One region of the Mycobacterium sp. NGS26 genome, then DNA from elsewhere that is predicted to be linked to it. Evidence: predicted binding sites of a transcription regulator. Region 1 holds the regulator's gene; the other holds the start of a gene.
The links. Region 1 encodes LexA, which represses DNA repair genes until DNA is damaged. Its sites were predicted from a motif close to CGAACANNTGTTCG; they were not measured.
Positions count from the first base shown of each region.

Region 2: ruvC (crossover junction endodeoxyribonuclease RuvC) is a predicted target of LexA. The motif match lies at 3,445-3,458, and genes of this name have one in related genera.

Region 1 covers NZ_JCALDU010000002.1:338,144-345,528, forward strand. Annotated here, with positions in the region: gene AC5Y6X_RS07705 (acyl-CoA dehydrogenase family protein) at 1-28, shown strand, start outside; gene AC5Y6X_RS07710 (sunset domain-containing protein) at 515-2,680, shown strand; gene lexA (transcriptional repressor LexA) at 2,725-3,429, opposite strand; gene AC5Y6X_RS07720 (LysM peptidoglycan-binding domain-containing protein) at 3,756-4,250, shown strand; gene nrdR (transcriptional regulator NrdR) at 4,408-4,872, shown strand; gene AC5Y6X_RS07730 (peroxynitrite isomerase) at 4,921-5,406, shown strand; gene AC5Y6X_RS07735 (PhzF family phenazine biosynthesis protein) at 5,418-6,104, opposite strand; gene AC5Y6X_RS07740 (alpha/beta fold hydrolase) at 6,138-7,169, opposite strand; gene AC5Y6X_RS07745 (proteasome assembly chaperone family protein) at 7,205-7,385, opposite strand, start outside.
Region 2 covers NZ_JCALDU010000002.1:444,242-451,626, forward strand. Annotated here, with positions in the region: gene AC5Y6X_RS08355 (polyamine aminopropyltransferase) at 1-1,260, opposite strand, end outside; gene AC5Y6X_RS08360 (DUF350 domain-containing protein) at 1,257-1,712, opposite strand; gene AC5Y6X_RS08365 (DUF4247 domain-containing protein) at 1,734-2,165, opposite strand; gene AC5Y6X_RS08370 (DUF2617 family protein) at 2,162-2,674, opposite strand; gene AC5Y6X_RS08375 (DUF4178 domain-containing protein) at 2,684-3,295, opposite strand; gene ruvC (crossover junction endodeoxyribonuclease RuvC) at 3,474-4,007, shown strand; gene ruvA (Holliday junction branch migration protein RuvA) at 4,004-4,597, shown strand; gene ruvB (Holliday junction branch migration DNA helicase RuvB) at 4,602-5,672, shown strand; gene AC5Y6X_RS08395 (hypothetical protein) at 5,742-6,365, shown strand; gene AC5Y6X_RS08400 (DUF1304 domain-containing protein) at 6,426-6,812, shown strand; gene AC5Y6X_RS08405 (hypothetical protein) at 6,912-7,385, shown strand, end outside.

The DNA of each region.
Region 1 (7,385 bases):
GATCATCGGGCGCAGCCTCGGGGTCTAGCCTCCGCGGCGGCCCCGTCGGCGCGCCGTTGGCGAACGCAATCGTGTTGACAGGCAACGACTCCGTCGTCGCGTCGTTTGGTCCGCGGCACATTCGCGGGCAAATTCAACCGTGCGCCGATCGGTGTTTTGGCCGGGTATATCCCGCTTCGATCGACGGCCTCGCGTACCGTCGGCGCATGCGTTTTGCTGCCCGCACTCCGGTGATGACGCGCGACCTGCGGACCGAATGGTCGCGACATGGCTGTGGCCCCGCATCATTTCGACATCGGAGTGATATCCGTTTTCGTAAAATTCGTGATTTGGCTTCGAATTCTCCGGTCGCTGGAGCAAAGTTATGCGAGCCCGGCGATAACGCGTACCGATGCGGGTTGCCAACTCGCGGTGGGGGTATCACCCGCTCGCAGGGTCTGCAGGGTGCGGGCATGGCCGCAACAAGGGGCATATCCGTCGGCTGGGAGGCTTGGTGAAACCGCAGAGAGGTCCACTGCGCAGGCTGTTCGGGCGCGCGCTGGTGAGCATGGCGGCCGCGGTGGTGGCCGCGGCGTTCCTGGCGCCCACGGCCTCGGCGTCCCCGATCGGCGACGCCGAGGCGGCCATCATGGCGGCGTGGGAGAAGGCCGGCGGCGACAGTTCACCCCTGGGCCCCAGGAAGGGCGACGTCTACCCGGTCGGCGACGGGTTCGCGCTGGACTTCGACGGCGGCAAGATGTTCTACACCACCGACACCGGCGCCAAATTCGTCTACGGGCCGATCCTCGACAAATACGAGGCGCTCGGCGGCCCGGCCAACAGCGACCTGGGATTTCCGACCATCAACGAGGTCCCCGGCCTCGCCGGGCCGGACAGCCGGGTGGCCACGTTCTCCGCCAGCGACAAGCCGGTGATCTTCTGGACGTCCGAGCACGGCGCCTTCGTGGTGCGCGGCGCGATGAACGCCGCGTGGGACAAGCTCGGCAGCTCGGGCGGCGTGCTCGGCGCCCCGGTCGGCGACGAGACCTACGACGGCGAGGTCACCTCGCAGAAGTTCACCGGCGGCCAGATCTCCTGGAACCGGAAGACCAAGGACTTCAGCACCACCCCGCCGGCGCTGGCCGACCAGCTCAAGGGCCTTCAGGTGGCGACCGATCCCACCGCGGCGATCAACATGGCGTGGCGCGCCGCGGGCGGCGCCTCGGGTCCGCTGGGCGCCAAGCAGGGCGGCCAATATCCCATCGGCGGCGACGGGATCGCCCAGAACTTCGCCGGCGGCAAGGTGTTCTTCAGCCAGGCCACCGGCGCGAACGCCATCGAGAGCGACGTGCTGGCCAAGTACGAGTCGCTGGGCGGGCCGGTCGGCAGCGACCTGGGCTTCCCGATCGCCAACGAGTCCGACGGCGGCGTCCCCGGCAGCCGGGTCTCCGCGTTCGCCGCGGCCGACAAGCCGGTGATCTTCTGGACGTCCCAGCACGGCGCGTTCGTCGTGCGCGGCGCCATGAAGGCGGCCTGGGACAAGCTTCGCGGCCCCGGCGGCAAACTGGGCGTGCCGGTCGCCGATCAGGCGGTGGACGGCGACGTGATCTCCCAGAAGTTCGCCGGCGGCAAGATCTCGTGGAACCGCGCGAAGAACACGTTCGCCACCGAGCCGTCCAACCTGGCGCCGCTGCTGTCCGGCCTGCAGGTGTCGGGCCAGAACCAGCCCAGCGGCGCGGCGATGCCTCCCCACGCCAAGAAGTTCGCCTGGAACTGGTGGTACCTGCTGGCGCTAATTCCGATCGCGGCATTGTTCGCGGTGTTGGGGTATGTGGTGGTCGGGGCGCGCCGCCGTCGCACGGCCCGGGAGCTCGCCGCCTACGAGTTCGACCGCGACGTGGACGTCGGTGGCTACGACGCCGACGACAGGTGGGGCCACGAGGAAGCCGATGTCGCCGCCGAGCACTATGGCTTCGGCGAGCCGCGGCCCTCCGAGGAGGAGCCGGTGGGCGCCGGGTCGGCGCGGGTCAGCTGGTCGCGGGGCGACGAGGCCGGGGACGAATACGGCGGCGAATGGCCGTCCGGGTCCAGGGAGGATGAGCAGGAGGACCCCGACGCGGTCGACACCGATTCCATACCCGTTGTCGCGGAAGGTGTTGTGGCGCAGGGTGTTCGGGCCGAGCCCGAGCATCCCGAAGCCGCCCCCGAAGACGTCCTGGAAGCCGCCTACCCCGATGAGGAGTACCCGGAGGCCGCCGACATCGAGGCCGCCTACCCGGACGTGGCCGTTCCGCATGCCCCCGCGGATGCCGCCCATCCGGACGAGGCCTACCCCCCGGCGGCGCCCGAGGCGGTCGATTCGGGCGCCGGGTACCCGGACGTCGCGGTTCCGCACACGGCGCCGGATGTCGCAGCGCCGGGCGCCGTCACGCCCGCCGCCGCCCCGCGGTCCGGGCGGCACGCGGCCGTCGACACCGAGGAGGAACCGGCCGGCGCGGGACTGGGCTCACCCGGGCGCCCGACCATCCACCTGCCCCTGGACGACCCGTATCAGGCGCCCGAGGGATATCCCATCAAGGTCAACGCCAGCTTCGGCCTGTACTACACCCCCGACAGCGGGCTCTACCAGGACACGCTGGCCGAGCTCTGGATGTCCAGCGAGGAAGTCGCCCAGGTCAACGGCTTCACCAGGGCGGACTGACCCGCGAACGTCTCAATCTCGTTGCCGCACAATAAGATTCCGCGTCAGATCTTGCGAATCACCGTGACGACCTTGCCGAGCACGGTCGCGTCGTTGCCCGGGATCGGATCGAACGCCGGGTTGTGCGGCATCAGCCACACCTGACCGCCCGCGCGCTTGAACGTCTTGACGGTGGCCTCGCCGTCGATCATGGCGGCGACGATGTCGCCGTTGTCGGCGACATTCTGCTGCCGCACCACAACCCAGTCGCCGTCACAGATCGCGGCCTCGACCATCGAGTCGCCGACGACCTTGAGCAGGAACAGCGCGCCCTCGCCGACCAGCTCACGGGGCAGCGGGAAGACGTCTTCGACCGCCTCCTCGGCCAGGATCGGCCCACCGGCCGCGATGCGCCCGAGCACGGGCACGAAGGTGGGTTCCGGCAGGGCGTCCGAGCCGGCGACGTCGGTGACGGGCACCGCGACGGCCGGGGTGTCCTCGACACCGCGGACGTCGACGGCCCGGGGACGGTTCGGGTCGCGGCGCAGGTACCCCTTGCGCTCCAGGGTGCGCAGCTGGTGGGCCACCGAGGACGTCGACGTCAGGCCGACGGCGTCACCGATCTCCCGGATGCTGGGCGGATAGCCGCGGCTGGTCACCGACTGCCGGATGACGTTGAGGATGGTGCGCTGCCGCTCGGTAAGCGATGGATCCACGGAATGCAACCGGCCGGCCGCGCCGGCGGCTGAAGTGTCGTTGCTGTCGCTCATGGCACTGAATGTAGCCGCCCGGCGGCCGATAATCAAACATGTGTTCGAGTCGCGTGTCGCCCGGGCCGACACCGGGCCGGAACAAGGCCTAAAGACCCTAGGGATGGTGCGTCAAGACCCTACGGCGGGTGAATTACACGTGTGTAACTTTTGCGGGTATCGGGTATTTGTGCTGCATGTCAGGAGGAGGCACCGACGCGGTTTGTCGGTGGTGTGGTTTAGCGTTTGGCTCGTCCGACACGCTTCGCTCAAATGTTCGGGTTTCGAACGGGTGAGCGAATATAGTCGAACACACGAGCGAGGACCAGTTGACCGGAGGAACGCACATGACAGTCATCCACACACTCTCGCCGCGCACCAGCGGCATCCGGCGCCCGGCCGGGGCGCCGGCCGACGGGCCTCGCCACCAGGGGGAGCGCCCGGTCCGGCCCCGCCGTCCGGGCAGCTCACGGCCCGCCGGGGCGCCGCTGCGCTACCACGGCACCGGCGTCGCGATGTCGGTCGCGCCGCATCGCAGGCGGCCCGTCACGATGCTGACCACGGTCGGGCTGGCGCTGCTCGCCGGCGCGATCACGCTGTGGCTCGGCCTGGTCGCGAACCTCGGCCAGCTGGCCAACGGCGACTCCGGCGGTTCGGCCGCCCCGGTGCCCGACAAGCTGGCCGTCGTGCGCGTCGAGGCCGGGGAGTCCCTGCAGGACGTCGCGCACCGGGTGGCGCCGGACGCGCCCGCTCGCCAGGTTGCCGACCGGATCCGCGAACTCAACGACCTGAACTCGCCGGCGCTGGCCGCCGGGCAGACGCTGATCGCCCCGGTCGGCTGACGGCGCCCCGGTGCACTGCGAAAGCCGCAGCGGGCCAAGGCCGCTCGGTCCTCGCGGCGACGGGCGCGCGCGCACCGCGGTTGCGTTGGCCTCCCGGGGCGGCGCACGGGTACGCTCGGACTGTTCCGCGAGGTGTCAGCACGGCGAAGGAGCGGCCATGCACTGCCCGTTCTGCCGGCATCCCGACTCCAGGGTGATCGACTCGCGGGAAACCGATGAGGGCCAGGCCATTCGGCGCCGCCGGTCCTGCCCCGAATGCGGCCGCCGGTTCACCACCGTGGAAACCGCGGTCCTGGCCGTGGTCAAGCGCAGCGGGGTGACCGAGCCGTTCAGCCGGGAGAAGGTCATCAAGGGGGTCCGCCGCGCCTGCCAGGGCCGCCAGGTGGACGAGGACGCACTCAACCTGCTGGCCCAGCAGGTCGAGGACACCGTGCGGGCCGCCGGTTCGCCGGAGGTCCCCAGCCACGAGGTCGGCCTGGCCATCCTCGGGCCGTTGCGCGACCTGGACGAGGTGGCCTACCTGCGATTCGCGTCGGTGTATCGGTCGTTCTCGTCGGCCGACGATTTCGAGCGCGAGATCGAGGCGCTGCGCGCGCACCGCAAGGTGTCCACGCCGAGCTGACCCACCGGCGTCCCGGGGGCCAGTGCCCGCCGGACTACGCTGTTTTTCATGCCTGCCGACTTGCATCCCGATCTCGAGGCCCTGGCGCCACTGCTCGGCACCTGGGCCGGTCGAGGCGCCGGCGAATACCCCACGATCCAGCCCTTCGAGTACCTCGAGGAGGTCGTGTTCTCCCATGTGGGCAAGCCGTTTCTGGCCTACGCGCAGAAGACCAAGGCGGTGGCCGACGGCAAACCCCTGCACGCCGAGACCGGCTATCTGCGGGTGCCGCAGCCGGGTCAGGTCGAGCTGGTGCTGGCCCACCCCAGCGGCATCACCGAGATCGAGGTGGGCACCTATTCGGTGACCGGCGGCGTCATCGAGGTCGAGTTGTCCACCACCGACGTCGGATTGACCCCGACCGCCAAAGAGGTGTCCGCGCTCGGACGCTCCCTGCGGATCGACGGCGACGAGCTGTCGTACTCGGTGCGGATGGGCGCCGTGGGGCAACCCATGCAGCATCACCTCTCCGCGACGTTGCACCGCAAGGCCTAAACCGCGCGCGCTCAATTCACCTGTGTCACACCGTCGTTGACGACGCGCCCGGCCACCCGCACCCAGCCCTCGGGACTCCAGATGGTCTCGATCCTCGACCCGTTGCCCTGCGTGATGTGCAGGTCGCGGCTGAGGTGGTCGGTGATGCGGATCGCCGCGGAGCCCGTCGCCTCGTCTTCCGGCACACCGAGATTCGCGGCGAACATGCGGGCGCGCAGTGACCCGGCGGATTCGTCGGTCCACGCCCACAGGTAGTGGGCGGTGTCGTCGGGATAATCGGCGGGGTCGGCGGCCAGCAGCTCGTCAACCGAATCGAGTTCGTGGACGAACAATTCGGGGGCCCACTCCGAGCGCGCGCTGATGACCGTGAGGTCGCCCTCGTAGCCGACCTGCACCACGCCGGCCGGCACCCGCAGCGTGTTGATCGGCGTGCCCCGGTCGCGCAGCCACCAGGAAACGCCGACGGTCGGATGTCCCGCGAACGGGATCTCGGTTCGCGGCGTGTAGATCGTGGCGTGCGCGGTGGTGGAGCCGGCGGCGGGCAGATCGACGAATATCGTTTCGCTGTAGCCCAATTGGGTGGCCAGCCGCTGCCGGTCGCGGGGTTCGACCTGGGCCGCGTCCACCACGCCGAGCGGATTGCCGAAGTTGCGGTCCGGATCGGTGAACACGCGCAGCACCGTCACGTCGATACCCATGGACCGACTGTACGACCCAGGGGCAAGCGATGATCAGGTGGCGCTGCGTTCGTCGGAGCCCATGGCGTTGAGGACCGCGACGCGGGTGCCGGCGGGACCGGTGACGGTCCGCTCGCCGCTGCCGGTGCGGAGCAACTCGCGCAGCGCGGCCGGGTCGTATTCGGCGGGCTCGGTGGTGTCGACGAAGCGCTGCACGACGTCGATGAAACGGGCCGGGTCGTCGTGGAAGGGGAAGTGGCCGGAGCGCTGGAAGATCTCCAGCCGGGAGCCGGGCATCGCGGCGTGCGCCATGTGGGCGTGCCGGACGGGGACGACGACGTCGCGGCTGCCCCAGATGATCTGCACCGGGATGGCTTCGGTCAAATAACATCGGTCCAGCATGGTGACGATCTGTCCCCGCCAATCCACCACGGCCCGCAGGGTGCGGCTGAACGCCGCCGAGGCCGTCGGCTCGGGCAGGTCGTCCAGTATCCGCAGCACGTTGGGCAGGTCACGCCCCAGGTCGGTGGATCCGATCGCCAGGCCCGCCAGCCGCCCCGCCAGCTGAACCGCCGGCAGCACCAGGGGCAGCCGCAGCAGGGCCAGGGCCTCGCTGCCCATCGGCAACGAGGCCAGCCGGAAGACGACGTTGACGTCCTTGGTAACCCCGCCGGCGGCGACCAGGATCAGCCGGTCGACCAGATGCGGGAACTGGTAGGCGAATTGCATCGCCACGCCGCCGCCCAGCGAATGACCCACGATGGTCACCCGCTCGATGTCCAGCACGGACAGCAGGTCGCGCATCCCGTTGGCGTAGGCGGCAACCGAGTAGTCGGCGCGGGGCTTGTCGGACTGCCCGTGCCCGAGCAGGTCGGGGGCGATCACCGTGAACCGCTGGGCGAGCTTGGCCTGCACGGTGTTCCAGGTGGTCGAGTTGTCGCCGATGCCGTGGATCAGCAGCAGCGCCGGCCCGGACCCGGCGACCCGGAACGCCCGCTTGTAACCGTGGATGGTGCGGAACTGCAGGGTCGGCGCGGTCACTTCCCGCACCGGGCGAAGATTGCTCTTGCGCTTCCGCTCCGTCATCCCCGCCCACCTAGTCGTCAGCCGGTTGCGAGCGGTCAGCCCGAGTCGTCGTCCTCGGACCTCTTCTCGGCCTGCTGGGCCAGGAACCGCTCGAACTCTGCGCCAATCTCGTCGCCGCTAGGCAGGTCCTCGTCGCGAGTCAGTAACGACCTGTTCGCCTGAGCGTCGATGAAGGCATCGTACTGGCGCTCGAGGGCGGCCACCACTTGGGCCACT
Region 2 (7,385 bases), 110 kb from region 1:
CTGCACCACCACCAGGCCGTCGGGGGCAAGCGCATGCGCGGCGAGCGTGTAGAACTCGCTGGAATACAGCCGGCCCAGCACGGGCGTGTCCGGGTCGGGCAGGTCGACGATGATCGCGTCGAAGCCCCGCGGCGGGCGCAGCCCGGGGTGCGGCGCCCGCAGCCAGCGCATCGCGTCGTCGATCACGATGGTCACCCGCGGGTTGTCCAGCGCCCCGCGGTTGGCGTCGCGCAGCGTGGTGCGCGCCAACTCGATCACCGCGGGGTCGAGCTCGACCTGCACGATCTGGCCGATGCCGGGCTGGCGCAGCAGCTCGCGCGCCGCCAGGCCGTCGCCGCCGCCCAGCACCAGCACCGAGCGCGCGCCCCCGCCCAGCGCGGGGTAGACGAGGCTCTCGGTGTAGCGGTATTCGTCCCGGGTGGAGAACTGCAGGCCCCCGTCCAGGTACAGCCGGGTGTCGTCGCCGCGGCGGGTGATCACGATCTCCTGGTAGGCGGTGTGCCGGTAGGCGATGATCGGGTCGGCGTAGAGCCGTTGCCGGCTGGTGGTCTCGATGTCGTGGGACCGCACCAGCAGGGTGACCAGCACGGCGAGCGCGGCGGCGAGCGCGCACAGCGCCGTCGCCAGCTGCTTCGCGGAAACGACGCGCCGCAGCAGGAACATTGCCACGACCCCGGCCGCGACCAGGTTGATGATGCCGGTGGCCGCCGCCCCACGGATCATCCCCAGGTGCGGCAGCAGGATGAACGGCCACACCAGTCCGCCCACCAGCGCGCCCAGGTAGTCGGCCGCGTTGAGGTTGGCCAGCGTCCGGCCGGTGTCGGTGGCCGGGTCTTCGGCCGGGTCATTGAAGGCGGTCCGCCGCTGCTGCAGCAGCGTCATCAGCAGCGGCACCTCGGCGCCGACCAGGCCGCCGATCAGGGCGGTGCCGACCGCCAGCACCCACGTCGACTCGTCCGAGCCGTCCAGGAAGGCGAACACCGCGTAGAGCGCCGCCGCGGACAGGCCGCCGACGATGCCCAGCAGCGCCTCCACGGCGATGAAGGTGATGGCCGCGCGCGCCAGCAGCGGCTTGATCGCCAGGGCGCCCGCGCCCAGCGCGGCGATGTACCCCGCGACGATCAGCGAGGTGGCGACGATGCCGCCGCCGTTCAGGCTCGCCGACAGCGTCAGCAGCGCGAGTTCGTACACGATGCCGCACGCCGCGCACGCCGCGACGGCGGCCAGCAGCACCGAGCGCCACCGCCCCGGGGACGTCATGACACCGCGGCGGCGGTCACCCCTCCCACCGCCAGCAATATCAGGGCCACCGCGAACGCCCCCGGGTGCAGCGTGGGCTCGTCGACGTGCTCGTGGAAGTTGCCGGGGATCAGCAGGTGCATGGTCAGCAGCGCGATCCCCAGCAGGATCACGCCCATCAACCCGTACACGGCCACGCCGATCAGCCCCTGGCCCAGCTGGCTGTAGCTGTTGACGATCGCGGTGATGATGACGACGGTCAGCGCGATGTACATCGCGCCCGCGACGACGACGGCGTTGGGCCGCCGATCAACGAACACCAGTTGGCGCAGCCTGCCCGGGGTCAGCCAGTCGACCATGTAGAAGCCGACGATCAGCACGGCCATCCCGACGGCGAAGTACAGGATCGTCGCGACCGCGCCCTTCAGGACGGGATTGAGGTCGATCGTTCCGATCTCGACGGCGAGGTACATGGTTGTCTCCTTTGCTGTACTTCACTTGGTTCCGCCGGGGCCGCCGGGGGTGCCTCCGGTCCCGTGCGACGGGGACCCGGGGGTGAAACCGGGACCGAGGAAGATGAACGCGCCGTGGCTGTATCCGGCGCCCAGGCCCTCGACGCGGATGCTGCACGGGTAGTTGCCGTCGGGACCCACGATCACGATGCTGTCGCTGTAGCGCAGGTACTCGCTGTTGCCGCTGTCGGCGCGCGCCTCGGGCGCCTTGTAGTCGGCGAGCGTGTCGGCCACCTCCTCGGGCGATCCGCTGCACTGGTAGCGGGTGCCGTTGGCGTCCCGGGCGTACTCGTGATAGTGGCCGGCGATGTAGGACCCGATGTTCTTGTTCAGCAACACGATTCCGAACACCAGCGACGCCACGGCCGCGGCGGCCAGCCCGCCGGCGATCCAGAACAGCGCTTTGCGGCTCACGGGCGCCACCGGCTCGCCGTGTGCACCACCACGCCGCCGGAGCCCGACGGGCGGCGCGGGTACAGGTGCCAGGTCTGCCAGCGCCAGCCGGCGCCGTCGGGCTCGGCGGCCAGCGCGGTCAGCGCGGCGTCATCGCCGGGGAACGTGCCGCCGAGCCACCCGGGTTCGGTGAGGCAGCGGTGCCGAAGCTCGCGCGCGAGCTCGCGAAACGTCGCCTCGTCGCGGGTGTCGGTGCGCGACTCGATGCGGTAGCCGGGCGCGTCGGCGCGCTCGGGCAGGTTGCCGCCGTGCCTGCGCGCGGTGCAGGAGACCTGCTCGGAGAAGCTTCCGCCCGTGTGCTCGACGGTGACGACATGCGACGCGCCGAGGACCCCGAGCACCAGCGCGCCGCCGCCGGGATGCTCGAGCGGGTGGCTGGCCAGGGGCCGCGGCGCCGGGGCGTTGAGCGCCAGCCCGAGCCTCTTCCCGGAGACGTCCGCCGGCGTCACGGCGAGCTGATGGAGCGGCACCGGCGTGGCCTAGGGCGACGAGGGCGGCGGGGCCGGGTAGAGGGTGAGCTCGCCGGGTAGGACGGGCTTGCCCGTGGAAACCTCCCACGGCATGTCCGGGGCCCAGCGTTCGAAGGAGAGCAGCGCGCTCTCGTCGGCGTTGGTGCAGTCCACGAATTCCATCTCGCCGCCCGCCGGCAGGCCCGTCGTGCCCTCGGTCGTGTACGAGGCGCGGCCGCGCTCCGACTCGTGAAACATCACGCCGTCGACCACGTACGGGTCGCCGGGCCGCAGCGGAAGGTCCTTGCGGGTCACCCACATCGCCAGCTCGAGGCGCCCGTCGTCCTCCTCGACGCTGAACCAGATCGGCGCCTCGCCGCCCTCCAGCAGGTGCTCCCACCACACGAAGGGCCCCTCGCGGAAGGTCACCGACCCGCGGACCACGTAGTCGACCCCGCCGTAGCTGACGATGGCGCCCGGGCCCAGCTGCCGCGGCCCGAACTCCGGCATCGCGTTGAAGGACAGCGGGTCCTGGCGCCCGCGCGGCCGGGCCGGCTTCTTGGGCCGCCGCAACGCCACGAGGAGCACCACGATCGACGCGATGAACAGCACCGCCGCCAGGACGAGCAGGAGTGTTCCCACGCCAAACCTTCCGTTGCCACACTGCTGGAGCGAAACGTGGGCATAAAGCTAACAGCTTTTGGCGGGGCGGGCGCCGCAACGCGCGCCCGCGAAGCCGCCGGGCGGCCGCGTGTCCTACCGGATCCCGTCGGCCCCGCCCGCTAGGCTCTCGAACAGCTGTTCGTACTAAGGAGCGGTAATGCGCGTGATGGGCGTCGACCCGGGACTGACCCGATGCGGGCTGTCGGTGGTCGAAAACGGGCGCGGCCGGGAGGTCGTCGCGCTGGACGTCGACGTGGTGCGCACCCCGTCGGACGCGCCGCTGTCCAAGCGGCTGCTGGCCATCAGCGACGCCATCGACCACTGGCTGGACACCCATCGGCCGGACGTGGTGGCCATCGAGCGGGTCTTCTCGCAACAGAACGTGATGACGGTGATGGGCACCGCCCAGGCCGGCGGCGTCATCGCCCTGGCGGCCGCCAAACGCGGGATCGACGTGCACTTCCACACCCCCAGCGAGGTCAAGGCCGCGGTCACCGGCAGCGGCACCGCCGGCAAGGCGCAGGTCACCGCGATGGTCACCAAAATCCTTGGGCTGCAAGCCAAACCGACGCCGGCCGACGCCGCCGACGCGCTGGCGCTGGCGATCTGCCATTGCTGGCGGGCGCCGATGCTGGCCCGGATCGCCGCGGCCCAGGCGAAGGCCAAGGCCATGCTGAAGGCCGCGCGATGATCGCGTCGGTGCGCGGTGAGGTGCTCGAGGTGGCGCTCGACCATGTGGTGATCGAGGCCGCCGGGGTCGGCTATCGGATCAACGCGACGCCGTCGACGCTGGCGACGTTGCGCCAGGGCAGCGAGGCCCGGCTGATCACGGCGATGATCGTGCGCGAGGACTCGCAGACGCTGTACGGATTCGGCGACTCCGAGACCCGCGACCTGTTCCTGACGCTGCTGTCGGTGTCGGGGGTGGGGCCGCGGCTGGCGATGGCGACGCTGGCCGTGCACGACGCCGCGGCGCTGCGCCAGGCGCTGGCCGACGGCGACGTCGCCGCGCTGACCCGGGTGCCCGGCATCGGCAAGCGCGGCGCCGAGCGGATGGTGCTGGAATTGCGCGACAAGATCGGCGCGGTCGCCGGGTCGGCGCCCACGCCGGCGGTCAACGGCCACTCCGTGCGCGGCCCGGTGGTCGAGGCCCTGGTCGGCCTCGGTTTCGCGGCCAAGCAGGCGGAGGAGGCCACCGACAACGTGCTGGCCGGCGACCACGACGCGACGACGTCGTCGGCGCTGCGGGCGGCGCTGTCGTTGCTGGGCAAGGCGCGGTGAGCCGGTGAGCTCGGACGACGACGACTTCTTCGACCCGGAGGTCCGCGAGGTCTCGGCCGCGCTCGCGTCCGGCGAGGGCGACATCGACGTCAGCCTGCGGCCCCGCTCGCTGCGGGAGTTCATCGGCCAGGCCCGGGTGCGCGAGCAGCTGCAGCTGGTCATCGAGGGCGCCAAGAACCGCGGCGGCACACCGGATCACATCCTGCTGTCCGGCCCGCCGGGCCTGGGCAAGACGTCGCTGGCCATGATCATCGCCGCCGAGCTGGGGTCCTCGCTGCGGGTGACGTCGGGGCCCGCGCTGGAACGCGCCGGCGACCTGGCCGCGATGCTGTCCAATCTCGTCGAGCACGACGTGCTGTTCATCGACGAGATCCACCGCATCGCGCGGCCCGCCGAGGAGATGCTCTACCTGGCGATGGAGGACTTCCGGGTCGACGTGGTGGTCGGCAAGGGTCCCGGGGCGACGTCGATCCCGCTGGAGGTCGCGCCGTTCACCCTGGTCGGCGCGACCACCCGGTCCGGCGCGCTCACCGGCCCGCTGCGCGACCGGTTCGGCTTCACCGCGCACATGGACTTCTACGAGCCCGCCGAGCTGGAACGGGTGCTGGCCCGCTCCGCCGGGATCCTGGGCATCGAGCTGGGCGCCGACGCCGGCGCGGAGATCGCCCTGCGCTCGCGCGGCACGCCGCGGATCGCCAACCGGCTGCTGCGCCGGGTGCGCGACTTCGCCGAGGTGCGCGCCGACGGCGTGATCATTCGCGACGTCGCCAAGTCCGCGCTCGAGGTCTACGACGTCGACGAGCTCGGCCTGGACCGGCTGGACCGGGCGGTGCTGTCGGCGCTGACCCGCAGCTTCGGCGGCGGCCCGGTCGGGGTGTCGACGCTGGCGGTGGCCGTCGGCGAGGAGGCCGCCACCGTGGAAGAGGTGTGCGAGCCGTTCCTGGTCCGCGCCGGCATGGTCGCGCGCACCCCGCGCGGCCGGGTGGCCACCGCCCTGGCCTGGACCCACCTGGGCATGACCCCACCGGCCGGGGTCGGCGGGCTGGGTCAGCCGGGGCTGTTCGACCAGCTTTAGCGGCGGTTACGCCGTCGTCGCCGCGGGTACCCGAACCACCAGCAGAAATTACTGTTGGAGGTGATTCAGATGAGGCACCCGCCTCCTGACTACGAAGGCCCGCGCGCCGGGTACATGCCACGGACCCGCGGCGCGGTGACCGGATTGCTCCTGGTCCTGTTGGGCGCCTGGGGCGCGCTGGTCCCGTTCTTCGGACCCGACATCAACTGGGCCTACATGACCGACCCGGCCTGGACCTGGACGGCGGCCAAGGGCTGGCTGGAGGTGTTGCCCGGGGCCGTCACCGCCCTGGGCGGCCTGCTGCTGCTCGCCTCCGGCAACCGCCTGAGCGCCACGTTCGGCGGCTGGCTGGCGGTCGTGGGCGGCGCCTGGTTCGTGATCGGCCGGGCGTTCGCGGCGACGCTGCGAATCGGGGACGTGGGTCAGCCCGCGGCCGCGACGGACCTGAAGCGGGCCCTGCTCGAGGTCACCTACTTCACCGGCCTCGGCGCGCTGATCGTGTTCCTGGGCGGCGCCGCCCTGGCACGCGTCGCGGTCCGGCACGCGCGCGACGTCGTCGTGACGGAGCCCACGGTGGCGGACGCGGCGGCGGGGGAGCCGGTCGCGGCCGGCGCGGGGCAGCCACACCGGCACCTGTTCCACCGGCGCGCCGGTGAGGGCCTGTTCCGCCGCCACCACCACGCCGGCGTCTAAGGTCACACCCGGTAGTCGAAGACCGGCGGGGCACCTCGCCGTGACCAGCGAGGAGCAGCGATGATCGCCGCCGGATTGGTTTTCGCGGCGCTGGCCGCGCTGCTGCACGTCTACATCTTCACGATGGAGTCGCTAACCTGGACGTCGGCGCGCACCCGCGTCACCTTCGGCACCACGGCGGAGGAAGCCGAGACCACCAAGCTGCTCGCGTTCAACCAGGGCTTCTACAACCTGTTCCTGGCCGTCGTCGCCGGCATCGGCGTCGCCGCGGTTGCCATGGGGCACAAGGCCGTCGGGGCCGCGCTCGTCTTCGCCGGCGTCGGCTCCATGGCCGCGGCGGCGATCGTGCTGCTGCTCTCGTCACCGGACAAGGCCCGCGCCGCGCTGACGCAGGGCGCCTTTCCGGTGGTCGCGGTGGTGCTGCTCGCGCTCGGCCTCCGCGTGTAACACGGTTCTGTAACGGCCGCCGATTGTGCGGTTACTTCCGGTTGGGTCGGGGTACCCAGGCACCTGCTGAAGTAGCCCGGCGACAACTGAGGAGATCTGATGGGACACGCACTACACGGCCACCCTTTGTGGATGCCGCGCTCGCGCGGGGCAATCAGCGGGTTGCTGCTGGTCGTCTTGGGTGCTTGGGGTGCGTTGATACCGTTCGTCGGTCCACACTTCAACTTCGCCTACACGCCCAACCAGGACTGGGCATGGAGTTCGGCCCGCGGATGGCTCGAGGTGCTACCGGGAGGGGCCACCGTGCTCGGCGGCCTGCTGCTGGTCTTCTCCGGAAACCGCATCACCGCGATCGTCGGGGGCTGGCTGGCGGCGCTGGCCGGCGCATGGTTCGTGGTCGGCGGCCAGGTCGCCCCGCTGCTGGGGATCGGCTCCGCCGGTGACCCGATCGCCGCGACCGACCGCAAGCGGGCCGCGCTCGAGGTTTCCTACTTCTCCGGCCTCGGCGCGCTGATCGTGTTCATCAGCGGCGTCGCCCTGGCGCGCCTCGCCGTGCGACTGGCCAGCGACGTC